Regions from separate parts of the Piscibacillus salipiscarius genome, predicted to be linked through region 2. Evidence: riboswitches for the same ligand, from Rfam matches in the RefSeq annotation. Region 2 holds a riboswitch; each other region holds the start of a gene.
The links. Region 2 has a riboswitch for cyclic di-GMP ahead of ACFSW4_RS12465 (response regulator transcription factor). Riboswitches for the same ligand answer to the same signal wherever they lie in the genome.

Region 1 (5,196 bases), on a different contig from region 2:
CGGATACAATCATCACAACTGAGATACTGAGTGGGCTAATCGTATCTAAAAATGGTGTGACGAATAACCCTTGTAAGCTCAAAGTGACTAGCGGATGGAACCCGACGAATGCAAGCACCATGGAGCTTAACTGGATAAATATAAATAACAGAAGTGGTGTTTGTTCAAGCCATGCGAAAGATGTCATTGCAGCATCTAATATGGGGGTTTGGCTAATAATCTCATTAAATAGTCCAATTGGAAGCAGGAGCACCATGAAATTTTGCATCGTCCAAATGTGATCGCCCCAAACCTTTTGTGTATAACGCATAAATGTTCGTTGTTTTTTAGTAGCGTATGCCCATAAAAATGTGTACGGAATAATAATTAATATAATAGATTCAAAGAAGTCTAACCCCGATAATAAATGCACTCCCGCTGCTACTAAAATAAATAAAATCAAAAATCCAGCAAGTGATGTAAGGTGGCGTCTATTCACATGCAGGTCTTCTTGGTCTTCATCAGGCCCATCAAATGTGATGTGCTTGAACTTCATATAGCCGAGTGATGCATCAATCAGCAGCATAGTGATTGAAAATGCAAATAAAACGGGCAGTAAGATTAAGTAAGATGAACCTGTAAAGGCGACAACCATTGCGATGTAGACTTCAATAGGACTCCACGTATTAGCTGCTGCAAAGGGCCTTAAAATAGCTCGCGTTGCAAATTGGTGGGTCACCTGACTGGATAAATGCGCAGTCTTCTCTTTAACCAGCGAATAAACTAATGGAATGGTTGAAATAAAAATAAATAAGGTTAATGTATAACTTGTCAGGTATGACTTTACATAAAACTTCCCTAAATTAGGTGTATTTTTTTGAAGTAAATTAAAAAGTGACTGTTCATAACCTCCAACGATCATGTAATGGTTAATGAACGGAATAAAATATAATAATGTTAATAGTAATGCCATTGAAGTAAAATAAGTTGCTAGATCTTGAAATGGCAGGTCATATGTAACCATGAGAGCAAGAGCAATAATTAAAAAAACGATTCCAATAGATTGGTAGGTACGGTTCGCCCCTCTAATAGAAAAGATTAAAGCCAATACACCAATAACCCCTTGAATCGTTAAGATCCCATCCCAAGCAATGAATAGATTTAAGATAAATAGTAGTGCATAGCTTGTATATAGATAAAATAATAATCGGTTCATGATATCACGCTTTCTTAAAGCATTATCCCTCCTAATCTTAACAAAATCCATCCTATCTTCCTACTTCAATTAGTTGCTGAGAATAACACTTTTTACATTTATAAGTAATACTTTTGAACTATTTTGTAAAATAACCGACAAAAAAATGAAAAAATTTCGTAATAATAAAGCTGAGGTATTATGACCTAATGTAATAACTATAATTACCATCATTCGACAAATTACGACATTCTGACTGGAAAAAGACATAACATATAGTCCCAAATAAAATCTAGGACCAATCATAAATTGGAAGTGAATCGACAATTTTATAGTTTATTTGACGGATTTCTATGAATCTCGTTATGAATTAATATGTCGTTAAGAGATTAGTCAGAAATCTAAAATGACCTAATCTCGATAAAGGCAAAACTGGTGAAAACCAGTGACGCAAAGCTACAGGGGCTTCTGTGCATTTTGAGCACAATGCCAGCCAGCTACCGAAAGATCAGGGATGTAAGTTAGCAGTATGGGCGTCCTATTTAACAAGTGACCGGTTATGTAGGTCATCCATTGCTCCTACCTTACAATGAACCCCGTCATTCGGTAATGGCGGGGTAATTTAATTTGGATGGAGGTGACAAACGTGATCCTACGCAACCTGAGTACAGATGCAGAAGTGGCACGTCATATTAGACCAGCTTACTCATTTAGTAAAAGACTTAAAGGATTAATGTTTACAGATGAGCTAGCCTCAGGTTGCGGGTTGCATATTTTACCCTGTCAATCGGTACACACACATTTTATGCGTTACCCCATTGATGTTGTGTATTTAACGAAAGATTTAGTCGTAGTCGATATCGACGAAAATCTACCTCCAGGTAAGTTCGGAAGACGGAAAAAAGGTGCGCACTCGGTACTAGAACTCCCCACTGGTACCGTGTCGCGTACCAATATTCAAATCGGTCACTATTTAGAAATAGAAAATAAAAATTAAAAGGAGAGAGTTGTAATGAAAGAACTTTTCTTAAATATGATTCGCGAAGAAGAAGGACAAGGTATGGCAGAGTATGCCTTAGTATTAGGTGTTATTGCTGTTGGAGTTGTTGGAGTATTAGTTACATTTGGTGAAGAAATTATGAAAGTATTTAATGATGTTATTACTAGCTTCCAAACAAAGCCAACAGAACCTACTACCTAATGATTAAATTTAAAGGAAAGGAGGCCCCGAGCAATGGAATGGATATTAAATCTACTATTATTTACGGTCTTATTTATTTGTCTTATCACTGATCTTAAGCACAGGAAAATTTACAACAAAGTATTATTTCCGGCGTTCTTCCTTGCTCTCCTCCTGCAACCTTTGTTATTTGGAATTGATGGTGTGAAAAGCTTTTTCCTAGGTTTTTTCTTAGGATTTGGGCTTCTATTAATTCCATATCTGATGGGTGGAATGGGTGCTGGTGATGTAAAGTTACTCGCGGTTATTGGTGCTATAAAAGGTCCTGGATTTGTGCTACTTACGGCTTTTTATATGGCGCTTATTGGAGGAATCATTGGCATTGCAATTATTTTGTTTCAAAAAGGAATCTTTAAAAAACTCTATTACGCCCTTTCTAGCATGAGATATGGAATTCAATTATTGATGCCAGATCGTGACTCCATGAAAAGAACTTTTCCATATGGGGTCGCAATTGTCGGTGGCGCTTGTTTATCGTTCTTATTGAATGGAGTGGTGATGTAATATGTTGCGCAATGAAAATGGTCAGTCTATTGTAGAGTTTTCTCTGATCATCCCATTGTTAATATTAATGTTAGTCGGCATATTTGATGTCGGCAGGATGATGTATTCTTATTCGGGCCTCCATTTCACTGCTCAAGAATCAGTCAGACTTGGCGGTTTTGGCTATACAGATGAAGAAATTATTGATTTTGCGAAGGGGCATTTTGAAACAGGAGATACTGATTTACTTACGATCACCGTTACTCCAGCAGAAGCTGAGCGGCAGTCTGGTGAGTATGTAACGGTCACCTTAACGTATCCAGTTGAACCCATTACACCATTTGCCGAAGAGGTGTTTGGAGATTCTATAGAACTAACAGCCGACTCAACGATTAGGGTTGAGTGATGAGGAGGCGGCGAAATGTTTCAGTTTTGGAAAAGTGAAAAAGGTGGCGCCACGTTATTAGTCGCCTTAGCGTTTACAGGATTGCTTGCGCTAACTGGACTCGTTGTCGATGGTGGCCTTTTATATTCAACACATGCTCATCTCCAGAAGGCGGCAAATGCAGCTGCATTATCGGGAGGACAAGAGCTGACAAGAGATGAAACGGTTGTAGAAGGAATTGTCGAGGAGACGTTGACACATCACGAAGAACTAAGTTCGTTACAAGATACAGTGGTAGTAAAAGATAAGCGTGTTACAGTTCGATTAACGAAACCAACAGAGCTTACGTTCATGAAGTTATTTGGAATCGACAACGTAGATATAAACGTTAAAGCTACAGCGAGAATTGGTGTAATGGGCCGGGCAATGGGGGCAGCTCCGCTTGGAATTGATGAGTCCATTGAACTTGTGTATGGGCAAGAATACACCTTGAAAGTGGATGAAGAAGAAGTCGACACAGGTAACTTCGGTGTTTTAGCACTCGCAGGGGGCGGGGCTAAAACCTACGAACAAACGTTAATTCACGGTTTTGATCAAGAATTAAAAGTTGGTGATATTGTCGAAACAGAGACAGGTAATATTGCCGGTAAAACGAAGAACGCAACAGATATTTTAATTAATAGTTGTGACAACATGTATGAGCGAGATTGTCCAAGAGTGTTACTTATACCCGTTTACAAACCTCATAATCATGACCAAAATCAAATGAAGGAAGTAGAAATCAGAGGTTTCGCTTACTTTTATTTAACAGAACCGATGGATGGGAATGAAAAAGAGATTAAAGGTGAGTTTATTAAGCGAACGGGTCAAGGCTTTGAACTAGATGAAGCAGCAGAACGTGGGGCATTCATCGTACGTCTGACAGAGTAGGTAAGGTGAGTTTAATGCAATCGAAATTATTATTTTTATTAGCGATTTTAATGGGAGTTTTTACAACAGCCATTTTTTTCTATTCAAGTCAATCTGAGACGCCAGAACCAACTGAGGAAGCACCAATGGTTGATGTCGTTACTCTAGCGCAGGATATTGAAGAAAATCAAAAAATAACAGAAGAGGACCTACAATTTCAAACGCTACCAAAAGATCAGGTTCATCCGTCCGCAATCAAATCCTTAGAAGAAGTTAAAGGAAAGTTTGCGACAGCCGATATGGTGACGGGTGAGCTTTTGTTATCTCATCGGCTAAAATCTAGTCAGGAAGAGAAGGCACGGGTATCCCGAAAAGTAACAGACGGGCACCGGGCTGTCTCTATTGGTGTAGATATTGTGAGGTCTGTTTCGAATTTGATTCAACCAGAAGATTACGTCGATGTTATTTTTACATATGAAACTAAAGATGAGACAAAAAATAAGAAATTAAATGGGGAATCTAAGAATCTTCTTGATCAAATGGAATCTGTTTTACTACTAGAAAATATTCGTGTGTTGTCTGTTGGGAAACGAATGACGACGCTAGATGATGGAACCGAAGTGGCAGAGTATAGTCAGGTGACTTTAGAGCTAATGCCTGATGATTCAGTTGCCTTGGTCAATGCAGCTGAACAGGGTGCGATTCATTTAACGCTTCATTCTAAAATAACAGAAGGCGAAGAGTAAGGTTATTGGGGAGGAGAAACATGGCAGATATGATTCAAATCATAACTCTATGCAGTGGCAAAGGCGGCGTAGGGAAAACATTTTTAGCTGTAAATTTAGCAATCGCATTAAGCAAGAAAAATAAGGACGTTGTACTGATTGATGGCGATCTCCAATTTGGAGATGTGGGGATGGCTATGGACCTTCAACCAACTTTAACAATGAAAGACCTATTAGATGAACAAGATCGCTTAGATTCACACAATATCACTAATTATTT
Region 2 (5,196 bases):
GCCCCGCCTTCACAGTGAAAGGTTTTCGTATCAATGCTTGCTTTTGCCTGCTTGTTCAGTTCGTCATTTGGTACGCGTTCGGCAAAATTCTCCCAACGGTTTAAGTTGGTTCGAACTTCGGGAAAGATATGTCTGTAACATGTGAAAAGTAGTTTTGGCAACGTTTTCGGGACATTAACTGACAACGTAAATCCTCCTATACTGAATCTTCATTTAGGTGTTGATCTATAAATGAGATAACGTCTTTTAAAACCAACTCTCTCTCTGGTTCGTTTAAAATCTCGTGGTAAAGTTCTTCATAGATTTTAATAGATTTATCGGAGACATCGATTGAGTTAAACCACTCTTTAACCGCTTCAACATCGACTAAGTGATCATCCCCACCTTGAAGTAGAATCGTTGGAATGTCTGGGTATTTATGAATCTTTTTAAATGCGAGCGCAATAGCCCTTTCAAATTCATGATACCAACGAACGGATACTTTTCTTAAAAACAATGGATCTGACACATCATGGGCTTTATATCCTTCGTTACGTGTTGCCATATCTGATCTAACGCCCGTTTTAAAACGAATAGAAGGAGTTGCGACATTGAGTAATTTTGATGCAAAATAAACGGGTCTAGCTAAACCATTCTTCATCCCTAAAGCTGGTGAGGATAAGATAATACCATTTACATCGGTTTGATGCTGCTGAACCGTACGAATGGCCGTCAACCCGCCCATACTATGACCAAACAAAAAGACTGGAAAGTCATACTTTTTGGCTTCATCAATCCAAGATAAAACGGTTACGATATATTCAGTAAATGATCTGATATGTCCGCGTTTACCTTTGGTCGTCCCTTGACCAGGTAAATCACCAGCTACGACATGAAAACCGAAATGATTAAACCGGTCAAAGAGCCATTCATACCGCCCTGCATGCTCAAACGCACCGTGTACAGCAACAATTACTCCTTTTGGTTGATCAGCGTGTTTTACAATCATCACAACTCCCCCTATTTTCACAAAAATATCATTAATAACATATTAGCATAATTCACTAAAAGAATAACAACTTGATACTTTCAGCAATTTTATGAACAAAACTTGTCGAAATGTGTTCTTTATCCTAAGAATATGGTACTATATTTTAAAGGCAAACCTTATGAAAGTAAGGGACGCAAAGCCACGGGCCTACGGAATCTACTATGGTAGCCGGGTTGCAATCACTTCTAGTGTTTGCAAAATAGAAGGAGTGATTTAAATATGTATAAAATTTTAATCGTGGATGACTCAAAGTTTATCAGACAAAGCATCAAGAAGACTTTACATAATTCGTCAAAATATCAAGTTGTATCAGAAGCTTCGAATGGAATTGAAGCCTTATCCATCTACCGCAAGTTAAAGCCAGATGCGGTGACGTTAGACCTAACCATGGATCGGCTTGATGGTTTTAAAACATTATCATTAATGGTCAAACTGTATCCAAATGCGAAGGTTATCGTTTTTTCATCACTTTCAAGTAAGTTTAGTCAAACGGAATGCTTTAAGTTGGGAGCTAAAGATTTTATTGCGAAACCTAATTTTAATCTACTACCAAATGCACTCGAACAAATATTTGAAGGACAAGCGGTATAACTAAAGGAGGCACACACCATGATCCTTCCTTATAAAGGACAATATCCAAAAATAGACGAAACAGCTTATATCTCAGATGATGTCGTCATTTCTGGTGATGTGACGATTGGAAAATATAGTAGTATTTGGTTCAAAACCGTCATTCGCGGAGATGTGTCGCCTACTTACATCGGCGATCACGTCAATATTCAAGATCAGTCGATGTTACACCAAAGTCCAAACCAACCGCTTATTTTAGAAGATGGCGTATCAGTGGGACACCAAGTGTTACTGCATTCAGCAATCATCAGAAAAAATGCGTTAATCGGGATGGGTACGACGATTTTAGACGGGGCTGAAATTGGCGAAAATGCTTTTATCGGTGCAGGAAGCCTTATCCCACCAGGTAAAAAGATTCCGCCTAATACACTTGCGTTCGGCCGCCCTGCCAAAGTCATTCGTGAGTTAAATGATGAAGATTATCAAGAATTAGAGCGCGTTAGAGAAACTTATATTGAAAAAGGACAAGTCTATAAAAAGCTACAAGACCAAGGAGATACACCATGACTAAAGCTGTCATTTTTGACATGGATGGGACGTTATTTCAAACAGATAAAATTCTAGAGCTTTCATTAGATCATACTTTTAACTTCTTAAGGTCTCAGAATAAATGGGTTAATGAAACGCCAATTGATCAGTACCGTAACATCATGGGCGTTCCATTGCCTAAAGTGTGGGAAACGTTATTACCTGATTTCACTATTCAAGAGCGTGATCAAGTAGATGCTTACTTTCTAGAACGGTTGATTGAGAACATTCAGCACGGTAATGGTGCACTTTATCCTAATGTTGAAGAAATTTTTAAAGAATTAACCGATCAAAACGTTCGAATTTTCATTGCTAGTAATGGTCTAACGAAGTATCTTGCAGCAATTACGAACTATTACCAATTAAACCGATGGGTGTCTGAAGTTTTCAGTATTGAACAAATCGATTCTTTGAACAAAAGTGATTTAGTAAGTAGTATTGTTCAGAAATATGATATCTCGAAAGGTGCCGTAGTAGGTGACCGGTTGTCTGACATTCTAGCTGGGAATGACAATGGGTTAACGTCAATCGGATGCAGGTTCGATTTTGCTAGAGAAGATGAACTATCGAAGGCTGATTATGTGATTGATGATTTAGCGGAAATTAAATACATAGAGATCTGAAGGCGTTTGGGAACTGACCCAATCGCCTTAAATATTTTCAACGAAATGTTTTGTTTCTATAACATCCCACGCGGTCCATTTATATGTTTCATCTGCTCCGTATGATTATCTTGGTCAATTTCTTTAGTATTAGTTTTACTCCTTGCTCTCTTGTTATAATCAGGCTTTAGATTATGCTTCTTATGAAAGCGATCCACAATAAACGATATCACGTATAGACCACCAAAAACGACTAATAGAAACGTCCACAAAGTTAAAGCATTCAATGACGTTAATATAAATAAACAAGCAATAATCACGCATAATGTAATAACCACTGGTACCCAAGTTCTAGGCATACACATTCTCCTAAAGTATATTAATAATTGTTCAAAATACATTAATCTATGTTTCAAGATGCGACCTTCACTTATTTTCATGATTTCATAGACATAGCAAGTCGCATCGCTAGCCGCACAGGAATTGCGGGGTTTTCCATTTGATTGACATCTCCAATAAAAAACATATCCTTTTCTGGATAGTAAAATGCTAGGGAACCTGTTGATCCAGAATGACCGATTAACTCACCTTTTCCCATAAAAAGTGTTGCAAGACCATCTAGTGGAATTTTCATATATCCCGCGCTGTAATGAATAGGAAGCATGGAAGCCTGTAATCTATTATTTACTTTAAGTTCATGAAAGATCGTGTGCCTTTATAAACACCATTAACTCACGAGCCGTTGAAACACCACCGCCACTTGCACGAATGCTTCTTAGTAATTTTGGGCGGTATAGGGCAGTATCTCTAAAGTAAACATATGGGATATAATCATCTTCACCTTTTGGTAGATAAGTATTTTCAAGTCCTAAAGGATCGAAAATTAATTCTTTAAATACGTCATCCAATGTTGAATTAGTAACTATTTCAACTATTCTTCCGAGGATTTCAAAATTTATATTTGCGTAATGAGCCCTTTTACCCGTTCCAGGTGCAAAGTGTGGTTTGATATCCTTCGTCTTTAATATAGTGTCATTAAAATTGGTCTGCACATCTTCATAAATTGCACGTTTTTTCGACTCTTTACTACCCTCTTCAATGACATCTCTCAAACCACTTGTATGAAACAATAAGTTTGAGAGAGTAATTCTATTAGAATAGTCTCGACCTTTATAAACATGAAGATTCCTTAGTGTTTCCTCATCTAAATATCTTGCTATTTCATCATCAAGTTGAAGCTTCCCCTGCTCTCTCAATATAAAAATACAAGTGGTTGTGAAGAGCTTTGTGATACTAGCCATTAAGAGTGGCGTATCTACATTTTTACCACCATACCCAAAGCTGTATGATACATCTCCAGTAGAGTTTTCTACAAGAAGAACAAATTCATGTATTCGCTTTTTCTTTGTAACGTTGTCGAAAATTTTTTGGACCTTTTGTTTTTGGATATCCATATATATCCCTCCTCCCTTTCTAGTTCAACTTATGCCCATAAACGTACTATGCGAGTTCGCCTCAATGGTTTAAGTGAAATTCTTCGCTAGAAACATTAATTTTTTTAAAATAGAAAGAACAGAGCGAAAAACAACAAGAGCGTCCAAATATAAGAAATATGTACTGACTTATCATTTCGTTGCGTGAATTGATGCCTTTTATGTTCTATTGAAAAAATAAAAAGGAAAATCAAAAACAGAAAATAAATTAAAAATACATAAAGTAGTGATCGCCATTGTTCTACCCAAGCCATAACAGGCCCAACAGTTCCACCTATTAAAAATAAAATGACAGATAAAATTCCTACAGTAACACATATCTTTGGCATCTTAGCCCAGATCGAATGGTTAAGTAAACTTTTTCTTTTTTTAGACTCAAACAAAAAAATGAGATAAAAACACGTTATGACTAAAGCCATAATAAGAAAAGTAACAAATGCAGAGTTTATAGCAGACCAACCGTTAGGTGAATGTTGAATAATTCTTATTTCATTTATATATTCTAAAAACCACATCTGAAAGAAAATTAAAAATAACATCAAGATTTGATATATTGTCCACTTTTTCATAATTACCTCCTATCTCATTAGATCTTGTAATCACAACAACAGTAGGATAATTATCTAATCCAATGACCTGGTCTCTCTAAATAACTTGGTAATTTAGTAGAACCATCACCAATCGCTGAATTGATTTGAGACTGCGTAAGAAAGAGAACATCCCTCAAGTCAGCACCACATAAATCTGCGTCTCTAAGGTCGGCACCAATAAAGTCAGATCCTCTCAAGTTACTATGACTTAAATTTGATGCAATCATTAGTTTCCCGCGGAAGTCTTCGCCTTGTAGATCTAACCCTTTTAAATTAGCTCCTAATAAATGTGATCTATCTTTCAATTTCCTTTTGTCTTTTTT
Region 3 (5,196 bases), on a different contig from region 2:
GAAAATAGGCTGGTTCGTTTCTTTGTTGTAGATTTTTCGATCGCTGAAGATATACGAATCTGAAATAGCAATGAGCTTGTCTCTGTTTTCAAAGAGTTGGACTTTACTATTTGTGATGTTCGTTTTATCAAATCTATGACCAGCATAGTAGAGATCGTTATTTTCCATTAAAATAGCTCGTTCTGGTAGGCTAAAACTAAATTCATATACAGAGATGTGTTCACCTGTTTCAGGATTTAACACAAGTAAATCTGAACCTGTAGACCCTGATTCACCTACATATAAATAATTATTACTAGAATCTAGATGAATGGCTGGTTCATAGTACGTATTCTTATTCGTATCATAGAATTCTAAAGCTTGTTCCGTGTTAGTTTGAAGGTCAATATGGTATAGAGTGACGTGTTGATCTAACGTTGCATAATTGATTTTCGTTCCATCTGTTGTGAGGTCGTATGGATTTTGTAAGGTCGTGATGTAATTAACGGCTGACCCCTGGGCGGTGCTCGTCGTTGCAATTTTAGTGCTTCCAGCTAGTGCGATGTACAGCTTATTATTGAGTAATTCTATATCTGTCGGAGCAGATCCAACAAATCTACTTTCTATGACTTCCATGGTCCCAGCGTTGATAACTAATAGCTGATTCTCACTTGTGGAAATCGCGTAGATTTTTTGATTTGGCTCGTCAAAAACCCACTTGTCTATTGGCTGGTTTAGGCTTAGTTTGTTGTTGTTAAATTGTGTTTGTGCAGTTTGGTCCGCATAATTGTCCTGGTTATTAAAGATCGTTTTATTCTGTGAATCGTACATGAGCCTCAGTTGTCCGTCTGATAAAACATGCGTGATGTTACTCGGCATTGTACCAACTATTCGGAATGTATTACGATCAAAGACACTTTCTTGTGAATAGACATAGTGATCGTCCGCGCCAATAATATTGGCAAGTCTCGATCCTGTTAAATTACTTTTGCTGAATTCATTCGTATAAAAACCGTGAATCTCCGCTAGGTCGTTTTTATTAAATTTATGCCCTGCATAAAAAACATCGTTTCCATCCACGGTGAAGTTACCTTTAGGAAATGGAAAACCGTAACTCCCACCATAAGTCGTTCGACTAAATAATGAATAGTCTTCAGTTGAGAAAGCTTTAAGACTAGAACCTGATGTACCGTGTTCAGCTGCATATAAGACTTTTGTTTCTTTGTCGAGATATAAGTCAGGCTCGCTAAATGGCGTCCAAGTATCACCTTGAATGACGACATCCGCTTCGGTCCCATCTTCTAAACTTTTTTCATAGATTTCATGGTTGTCTGAGTAAAAGAGTTGAGTAGAATTAACAGCAATATGGTAAGGCTCTAATTTCGTTGTGATCGTATTAGTGGTTTCCATCGTTGTGGTATCGATCACTTTTATGCTGTTTGTATTAGGTAGTGAAACGTAGATTTTGTTATTAAACAAATAAAGGTCAGCAGGGTTTGTACCTACTGTTGTGGTCTTGCTTATTGCTAGTGAACTATGAGTGATTTTATGTAATTTCCCTTCAGATGTAAGTGCATAAGTAACCTGGTTCGCATCATCCATTGTCCAATTAACAAGATTGCTCTCTAAATTGATTTGGTCTTCGGATGCGATACTAGAATTGCTAAAAGCTAATAAACTAATAATAATTGCGCCTATTAAGGCTATAGTCCTAAATTTCAATTTAATTCCCCCCTAATTTATTTGATTGTTGACGGTCCTCCTTTTTTAATAAATTTCACATAAAAAAAGCCCACCAAAAAAGATTGGTAGACTATGAATAATCCAATCCTTTTCGGCAACCCGGCTGTCTTAGTTCATTAACCTTAGACCCGCGGCTTTGCGCCCCCACCTTTCAATGGGTTTGCTATTATCGAAGGAGCTTTTTTATAATTAATAGGTAAAACGGTTCATGAAATTAACCTTACCAAAACTTATATCGGCATTTTTTCCTATAGTTTAAGTTAATTTAAACAAAATTTTATGTTTTTAGACAATTTTTGTAGTTGATTTGCATTACTTTCGCGCCATACCTTCAGATCTAAAGCGCGATGCGAACAGTTTTACTCTTGATGTGAACAGTTTTTGCTGAAATGCGAACACAACACTCTCAGATACGGACAATCCAAGCCAAAATACGGACAATTAATCACTAGATACGGACAGTTGATCCCCGGATACGAACACTTCTCTCAGAAATGCGGACAGTTTACTGCTTGATACAGACATATTCCTCAAAAATAGGATCTAAGTCTGATGCTTTTGCGCCCAAGCGCAAAAGCTCCCTTCTAAAATCAATATAAAAGGCTCCCAGCAAAACCGGGAGCCTACCTTATTTTACTTAAATATAAGCTTTTATTATACTCTATTAAATAATTAAAATCAGTTCGATAGTCATAATTCAGAATGTGTGTTTTGGGTTTTCGTCCTTTAGTTCTAAAGTTTTGCTTTGCTAATAGTCTTCTAGAGGTGACTAAATCAATTTTCAACCATTCGCTTAGGGTATCTGAAGTGATCTCATGACCAAAGATTAAATAGTAATCTTTTAAAAACTCCTCTAACACGGTTTGGCTTTTGTACTTACAATTATTACACTCGAAACCGTTCCTGCGATACTGCATTGATTTTGTATGACAATAGTTACAAAAAGCACCCGGGATAAAGTCCTTTTTAGATAGATTCAATTCCTTTAATAGATTCATATCATACATTTCATTGTGACGCTGGAGATCTCTATATAGCTTTAACCTGTTCTGAATGTCAGGTTTATCTTTATATTTCGTTTTGAGATCATAATAAGCATGGCTAAGCTTGTAGCCTGATACAATTCTAGGATCTAATGGGATTGGTCCTTGTTGAATCATGACATTTTTGTTTGTGAAGACGACTAATGTTTCTATTGGGATATCATATCCTCTACTTTTTAGCCATTTCGTAAGAAGTCTAGCGTGTTTTTCGACCTGAAGAATCGGATCTTGGTAGCCGACTTCATCATTTCTCACTTTTTGATTCATGATTCCAGTTCGGTGATCGATTGTTACTTCGCCTGCTAGATTCTTGACTTGTAACAGGAGTAAAAACTTCACGCAGAATAGGAGGGTATCGATTTCAAAGTGAATAAATTCCGACTTCATTCGAAGGTTACTTAACTTCGGGATCTTCTCCAAAATATATTTTAAATGAAAATCAATCGATAGTTCACCATAATAACCTGAGCTTGACTTTGCAATATCTTCATCTAAATGAGTTTGAATTTGATGGTTCGGGATTAAGTTACGTCTCGTTGCTAGTTGTTTGAATAATTTAATCGGGGTCGGCTGATCATTCGCGTACAACAGATTTGCCTTCTTTCTAAGAGGGAGTTGTCAAGATTAGAGAAGTACCTAGCCTTCCCCGGAGCCAGGTTGTTCACACTCCATAGACACGAGTTTTGTTATTTTTGATGGAATCCTCGAACCTTCAACTAACCTTGACACCTTAGTTATACTACCTGGAATTGTCTGACACAAGGTATAGAAAATTAGGTTTTCTCTAATATAAAAACTCAATTTTCTAGTAGATATTTGACCTAACAAGACGATTCCTAAGATGAAAATTTAATTTTTATAAAAATGTATTTTCTTAATTTTTTTGAATTCCTATTGAATGCGGATGATTTTATCTGAAATACAAACAAACTCCACCCGGATGCGAACACTTCACTCCGAAATACGGATAAACTTCGCTCGGATGCGAACACTCCTCCTCGAGATACAAACAAACTTCGCCCGGACGCGAACACTTCTCCCCGAGATACGGACAAACTCCACCCGGACGTGAACACTTCACTCCGAAATGCGGACAAACTCCGATAGGACGCGAAAGCTTCTCCTCGAGATACAAACAAACTTCGCCCGGACGCGAACACTTCTCCCCGAGATACGGACAAACTCCGCCCGGATGCGAACACTTCTCCCGCAGATACAAACAAACTTCACCCAGATGCGCACACTTTCCCTTTATAATACAAAAACCTCCCGCCGCGGCGGGAGGTTTCCATATTTAACTGCGCTTAGTAAATTTCGCTGCTAGGTCGTCGAACAACGTATAGACGACTGGGATAATCACCAGTGTTAGGATCATCGAGAATAGTAGCCCGAATATGATAACCACGGCGAGTGGTTGTTGGGCTTCGCCGCCTTCTCCGAGTCCGATTGACAGCGGGATCATACCTAATATCGTCGTGAGTGATGTCATCAGAATCGGGCGCAGACGGTTGGCGCCGGCTTCGATAATGGCTTCGAATCGTTCAATGCCTTTTCGCCTTAAGATGTTGATGTAATCAACGAGGACGATGGCATTGTTCACGACAATTCCGGCGAGCATGATCACCCCTATAAAGGCCGGAATCGATAGCGGCAGTCCAGTCACGAACAGTCCGAGAATAACCCCAATGATCATCGTTGGTAATGAGAACATGATGATAAACGGGTGCAGGAAGTTTTCGAACTGCACGGCCATGACGGCGTAGACTAGGAAGATTGAGAACACTAGGGCTAATGCTAGGTCTCCAAATGCTTCTTGCATGTCTTCGGCTTGCCCCCCGATATTGTATCCATAGCCTTCTGGGAATTCAAGTCCGCTAAGGCGTTCGTCAATGGCTGATGTCACAGTTCCTAGGTCGCTTCCGACAAGTCCTGCTGAGACGACCACGCGGCGCTGCTGGTTCTGTCTAGTTAGCGATGCTGGTCCTTCGACTTGCTCGATGGTTGCAAGCGTCTCTAGTCTAAGCTGCTCTCCTTGTGGCGTTGCAATTTTCAAGTCACGGATTTCTTCTAATGAATCGCGCTCTTCTTTTGGAAGCAGCACGCGCACGTCAAGCTCATTGCCTTCTTGTCTAAACTGGGTTGCGACCTGGCCGTTTAGTTTCGATGAAATTTGGCCCATCACCTGAGAGCGCGTCATGCCGTACTGCGAGGCAACACTCTCATCCACGACAATCTGCATCTCTGGCCGGCCTTCGCTTGCTGATGAACTCGGGTTGTGAACGCCATCGATGTCGTTAATCAAAGTCACCACTTGGTCTGCGAGCTGCTGGAGCACGTCATGGTCAGGTCCTGTTAGTTCGACTTGAACAGGATCACCAGCACTGACGGATGCTCCTAGGACGTTCACATTAATGTCAGCTCCGGCAATGTC
Region 4 (5,196 bases), on a different contig from region 2:
AAACCCCTTTATATTTAGTTTTTTCACAACTATAACCGCTATTTTACCACTACGGTTCATCATATAAAAAACAGGTTTGGACAACTAAAACGCACCATGAAATAGCATTTACGCTCTAATAAGGTCCTCAGTTATTGAGAGGTTACCATAAAACGGTTTTTGCTTCATTTTGTCCAAATCTGTCACATCATTGTTTATTTTCCCCGAAATGTACCGTATAAATCATATTTTTTTTGACGAAGATGAAATAAGAACAAAGGAATTATTGTACAGAGAAAGGCTGACGGCATGACATGCGTAAATTTCTCCTGATTTTAAGTATCTTAATCATTTATTTTGTTATTAATGGTGTCAACACGGTGGATCGTATATTAGACTATAATTTCACTTCTGAGAAACAATCTGAGACGAATCAAGATAAAGAGTCCTATACTTGGACAGACGATGTGTTACCTAGAACCCCAACAAACCAGACAACCCAACCCGATGAAGATGACATTATTAACAAGTATGAAACGAGCTATGAAGAATTAAAACAAGAAACCATAACCGAAGTTGAGCAAATTAAAGAAAACGTACTATCTGAACTTGAAGAAGACCCAAACCCACTCAAGCTTGGAGCAATGGCTATTAAATATGAACAAAAAGCAACGGAACTGGAAAATGATATCGATCAGAAGTTTGAGGAATTATTTGAGGCGTTTGAGCAAGAGCTAGATCGTTATGGGTATTCCAAAGCATCAGTTGTAAAGCTGGAGCGAAAATATAAAAGTACAAAAACAGACCTTAAAAATGAACTTGTAAAAGAAGCAAGTGCTTGGATGGAAGGCAGAAAATTTTAATTTTCGACAAGAAAATACTTTAACATTAAAATTAATTGAAAATTTAGTAAAAAAGTCTCGGAATTTTTAGATGAAAAAGGGGTAACATTTTCCTAGTAAAGCTTATACAATTAAATTAAGATAAAGTCGATGCAGTTTAAAGGCAAACCTTTTGAAAAAAAGGGACGCAAAGCGAGTGGTCTAAGGGGAAACCTAAGACAGCACAGCTGCCTCATCTGTTGGGGGAGGAAAATGGTCACTATGACGCATTACCAAAAAGCTACAGAAAAACAACTGGATCGAGAATGGGTACTACTAATGAAAAAAGCAAAAGAAATGGGTATTAGTAAAAGAGAAATAAGAAAATTCATTGATGTTGAACGACCAAGTATATAACTTACAAACGGCCGTGGACAGTGAGTTCACGGTATCTTTATGTTTAGAGACTATTATTTTGGAAATACTAGAACCATAAATAAGTAGACTAGCAAATTTTACTATATTACAATATGACTATACATTTTAGAGAGTTGGTGAAATACGTGCCTAATGGAAAATGGTTCCGAATCGGTTATGCTGTCATCATCATTATGGTAATCATCTTTCTATCGACAAAGATACAGTTTATCTTCTCCCCCCTATTCGTTTTAGCTCAAACAATTTTTACACCATTAATTATTGCAGGGATTTTATATTATTTAACAAGACCCATTGTCGATGTACTAGATAATAAAATGCCGCGGCCGGTTGCGGTGTTAATTGTATTTTTAACAGGGATTGGTTTATTAGTTGGCTTAGTCATGTTAGTTTATCCTGAACTTCAAAAACAAATTGAAAATTTTGCTGAACAGGTGCCCACATTTATTGATGAAGCCAATCAATTTTTACTATCTGTGCAAAACAGTGAATGGTTTAATCGAATTTCTCCTGACCAACAAGCCATCACCGAATGGTTAAGGAGTTTAGAAACCAACTTAACAGATATTGCTTCTAATTTAGCTGGAAACATCACGACCTATTTAGGTGTCGTTGCTAGTGCCATTATTGTTCTAATTGTTGTACCTTTTGTATTGTTTTATTTACTTAAAGACGGTGAGCGTTTACCAAAGAGAATCATCAGCTTTTTACCGAAGAAATATAAGTATGAAGTAGGCGAGATTCTAGATGAGATGGATGATGCGTTAAGTAATTACATTCAGGGCCAGATTATTGTTAGTTTCTGTGTTGGGATACTGATCTATATTGGCTACTTGATTATCGATTTAAAATTCGCGTTAATTCTAGCATTTATTGCCTTATTTACAAACTTTATTCCATTTATCGGTCCATGGATTGGAACAGCACCAGGCGTTATTGTCGGTTTATTTGAATCACCACTTCAAGCACTGTTAGTAGTCATCGTAGCCGTTGTCGTTCAGCAAATTGAAAGTAATTTAATATCACCACAAGTCATGGGTAAAAAATTAAACGTCCACCCTATTACGATTATTTTCTTACTATTATTTGCTGGTAAATTCGGCGGAGTTGTAGCAATGATTATCGCGGTACCAACTTATGCAGTCGGTAAAGTTATTGTCAGTCACATTTACCGCATTATTAAACTACGAAATAAAGAGATGTTTGATTAAGGTTGTCTCAATTGAGGCAGCCTTTTTTACTGACTTGTCTGATATAATAGCTTTAAAGACTGATTAAAGGAGAACGTTTGATGGATTTTCAAAAATTAGTAGAGTTGTTTCCTAATTTAAAACGAGTTCATTCTGAGCCTAAACATTCTTTTACCTTTCGTATACAGGGGCAGCTTTATGCTATACCGGAAAAAGACTTAACTTATGATTATAAACAGATTATAAAAGCCTTTGCGGATCATGAACTTATACATACTAATGAAGAAAAAAACTGGCTGGACTTTCTTAATGGACTTAGCTCTGAGCGACCTATCCAGGGACAAAACATTCGCCTAACCATCATGCAAATACAAAATAATTCTGAACAGCAGGACACACTCAAAGAGTCCATTTCTTTACTCTTAAATAAGTCAGTTTTATTTCTGTGGGAGAAACCTAATTTGCTTGTGTTGCTTGAATCATTATGTGGTGATTATGAGCCAATTCCCTTTGAAGAAATTATCGACGTGATGAGTGACGATTTAGATTTGAATTTGAGGTTAATGATAAGTAACCCACTTAAAGTAGATGAAAAAACGCCTGAATTTTATAAGTGGTTTATTGATACGGCTGATAAGGTATTTACTAAAACGTCTAAACGATTAGTCAAACAAGGAGATGCTCTAATCCTTCTTCTTCCTGAAAAATACACATTTGGGGAACGTGAATATTTTGGCCAGTCGATTTTACAAAACAGTTCGGATGACGAAGACTTAATTAAAACCATCAAAACCGTCATTGAACATCAAGGGAATGTGACCGCTGCAGCGAAAACATTATATATGCACCGAAACAGTGTTCAGTACCGATTGGATAAATTTCAAGAACTGACGGGGCATGATATCAAAAACTTTAACGACATGCTAAACGTTTACTTAGCGATTCAGTTAATAGAATGATAGATATGCACAAAAAATTCTGAGTTTTTTGTGCAATCTTTCTATATGAAAGCGATTTCGCCTAAGGTACACTTAAATTAACACTTTTATATTGGGGGAATTGACATGGCAGAGTTACGTTTAGAAAACATTAATAAAATCTATGAAAAAGATGTACATGCGGTACAAGATTTTAATTTACATATTCAAGATAAGGAGTTTATCGTTTTTGTCGGTCCTTCGGGCTGTGGTAAATCGACGACTCTACGAATGATCGCAGGACTTGAGGAAATTACATCAGGAGAATTTTATATTGGTGATGACAAAATGAACGATGTGGCACCGAAAAACCGTGATATTGCGATGGTTTTCCAGAACTATGCACTGTACCCGCATATGAACGTTTATGATAACATGGCGTTCAGTTTAAAACTTCGTAAGGTTAATAAAAAGGAAATTAAAGAACGCGTTCAGAGAGCAGCTGAAATTCTAGGACTTGAAGACTTGCTTGACCGTAAACCTAAAGCCTTATCTGGTGGTCAGCGTCAGCGTGTAGCATTAGGCCGCGCGATCGTCCGTGATGCTAAAGTATTCTTAATGGATGAGCCATTATCAAACTTAGATGCGAAATTACGTGTCCAAATGCGTGCTGAGATTCAAAAGCTTCACAAACGCCTACAGACGACAACGATTTATGTCACGCACGACCAAACAGAGGCCATGACCATGGCAACTCGTCTGGTTGTTATGAAAGACGGCGTAATCCAGCAAGTCGGTTCACCTAAAGAAGTTTACGATAAGCCGAATAATGTGTTCGTTGGCGGATTTATCGGATCACCTGCCATGAACTTCTTAAAAGGAACATTAAATGAAAATTCAATTACGGTTGAAGATCACGATATCGCTGTACCTGAAGGTCGCATGAAGGTGTTACGCGATTTAGATTATGTTGGTAAAGAAGTCATTCTCGGCATTCGTCCTGAAGACCTTCATGATGAACCAGCATTTTTACAAACGGCAGAAGGTGCTTCGTTCAAAGCTGATGTAGAAGTGGCTGAGTTAATGGGCTCAGAGTCTTATCTCTATTCTAAAATTGGCGACCAAGAATTCACAGCCCGCGTGGATGCTCGCTCAAACGTCGATGCTGGCCAAGCGATTACACTAGCCGTTGACATGAACAAAGCTCACTTCTTTGATGCTGATTCTGAAGAACGCATTGACTATCAACGACAAGAACAAGAAGAAACTCAAGAAGCATAAACAGGAAAGGAGTTCGTCTGAGGTGACGAACTCCTTTTTTATTGGTCTTCATGTGCTCCCTAATTCGTTTGGATGCTTCTTTATTTAGGTTCAAGGTTCCCCTATCGACACTCGCGCTCTCCCAAATAGCGCTATAGCGCTCACCAGGTCCCTAACTCAATTTACGCAAATTCAACTGTCCTTCTCTCCATAAATCACTTTTACACGATCGTGCTGCAAAAGAGCGCTCGCTGGGAAGTCCTCGTATACCTCACCTTCCATCAACTGCTTGATAGCTGGTTGTTTATGTTCACCGAAGGCAAGCAATATAATTTCTCGGCTTTCCATTATGTTACCGATCCCCATGGTAATCGCTTGTTTTGGAACTTCCTCCTTCGTATCGAAAAATTTCGCATTTGCTTCACGGGTCGAATCAGTCAAATTAACAACATGAGTTCTTGCATCAAAGGCTGTTCCAGGTTCATTGAAACCAATATGGCCGTTAATACCTAGCCCTAAAATTTGAAGATCAATAGGACCTTCTTTAGCTAATAACCTCTCGTATCGCTGACATTCCTCTTCCAAGTCTCC

Region 1: it holds a riboswitch for cyclic di-GMP, as region 2 does, so the genes downstream of both, ACFSW4_RS07090 (DUF192 domain-containing protein) here and ACFSW4_RS12465 (response regulator transcription factor) in region 2, are expected to answer to the same signal.
Region 3: it holds a riboswitch for cyclic di-GMP, as region 2 does, so the genes downstream of both, ACFSW4_RS02025 (YncE family protein) here and ACFSW4_RS12465 (response regulator transcription factor) in region 2, are expected to answer to the same signal.
Region 4: it holds a riboswitch for cyclic di-GMP, as region 2 does, so the genes downstream of both, ACFSW4_RS09100 (anti-repressor SinI family protein) here and ACFSW4_RS12465 (response regulator transcription factor) in region 2, are expected to answer to the same signal.

The regions. Positions count from the first base shown of each region.
Region 1 covers NZ_JBHUMZ010000019.1:31,663-36,858, reverse strand. Annotated here, with positions in the region: gene ACFSW4_RS07095 (hypothetical protein) at 1-1,246, opposite strand, end outside; cyclic di-GMP riboswitch class I at 1,590-1,679, shown strand; gene ACFSW4_RS07090 (DUF192 domain-containing protein) at 1,821-2,171, shown strand; gene ACFSW4_RS07085 (Flp family type IVb pilin) at 2,187-2,375, shown strand; gene ACFSW4_RS07080 (A24 family peptidase) at 2,409-2,918, shown strand; gene ACFSW4_RS07075 (TadE/TadG family type IV pilus assembly protein) at 2,920-3,303, shown strand; gene ACFSW4_RS07070 (pilus assembly protein TadG-related protein) at 3,319-4,212, shown strand; gene cpaB (Flp pilus assembly protein CpaB) at 4,227-4,937, shown strand; gene ACFSW4_RS07060 (AAA family ATPase) at 4,958-5,196, shown strand, end outside.
Region 2 covers NZ_JBHUMZ010000044.1:6,241-11,436, forward strand. Annotated here, with positions in the region: gene ACFSW4_RS12455 (tetraprenyl-beta-curcumene synthase family protein) at 1-185, opposite strand, end outside; gene ACFSW4_RS12460 (alpha/beta hydrolase) at 197-988, opposite strand; cyclic di-GMP riboswitch class I at 1,129-1,211, shown strand; gene ACFSW4_RS12465 (response regulator transcription factor) at 1,250-1,621, shown strand; gene ACFSW4_RS12470 (gamma carbonic anhydrase) at 1,640-2,167, shown strand; gene ACFSW4_RS12475 (HAD hydrolase-like protein) at 2,164-2,811, shown strand; gene ACFSW4_RS12480 (hypothetical protein) at 2,868-3,149, opposite strand; gene ACFSW4_RS12485 (hypothetical protein) at 3,227-3,424, opposite strand; gene ACFSW4_RS12490 (serine hydrolase domain-containing protein) at 3,486-4,244, opposite strand; gene ACFSW4_RS12495 (hypothetical protein) at 4,349-4,852, opposite strand; gene ACFSW4_RS12500 (pentapeptide repeat-containing protein) at 4,903-5,196, opposite strand, start outside.
Region 3 covers NZ_JBHUMZ010000009.1:26,745-31,940, forward strand. Annotated here, with positions in the region: gene ACFSW4_RS02025 (YncE family protein) at 1-1,701, opposite strand, end outside; cyclic di-GMP riboswitch class I at 1,813-1,897, opposite strand; gene ACFSW4_RS02030 (NERD domain-containing protein) at 2,346-3,353, opposite strand; gene ACFSW4_RS02035 (efflux RND transporter permease subunit) at 4,060-5,196, opposite strand, start outside.
Region 4 covers NZ_JBHUMZ010000021.1:82,840-88,035, forward strand. Annotated here, with positions in the region: gene ACFSW4_RS09095 (hypothetical protein) at 360-842, shown strand; cyclic di-GMP riboswitch class I at 974-1,056, shown strand; gene ACFSW4_RS09100 (anti-repressor SinI family protein) at 1,074-1,217, shown strand; gene ACFSW4_RS09105 (AI-2E family transporter) at 1,364-2,449, shown strand; gene ACFSW4_RS09110 (PucR family transcriptional regulator) at 2,530-3,387, shown strand; gene ACFSW4_RS09115 (ABC transporter ATP-binding protein) at 3,493-4,626, shown strand; gene nagB (glucosamine-6-phosphate deaminase) at 4,798-5,196, opposite strand, start outside.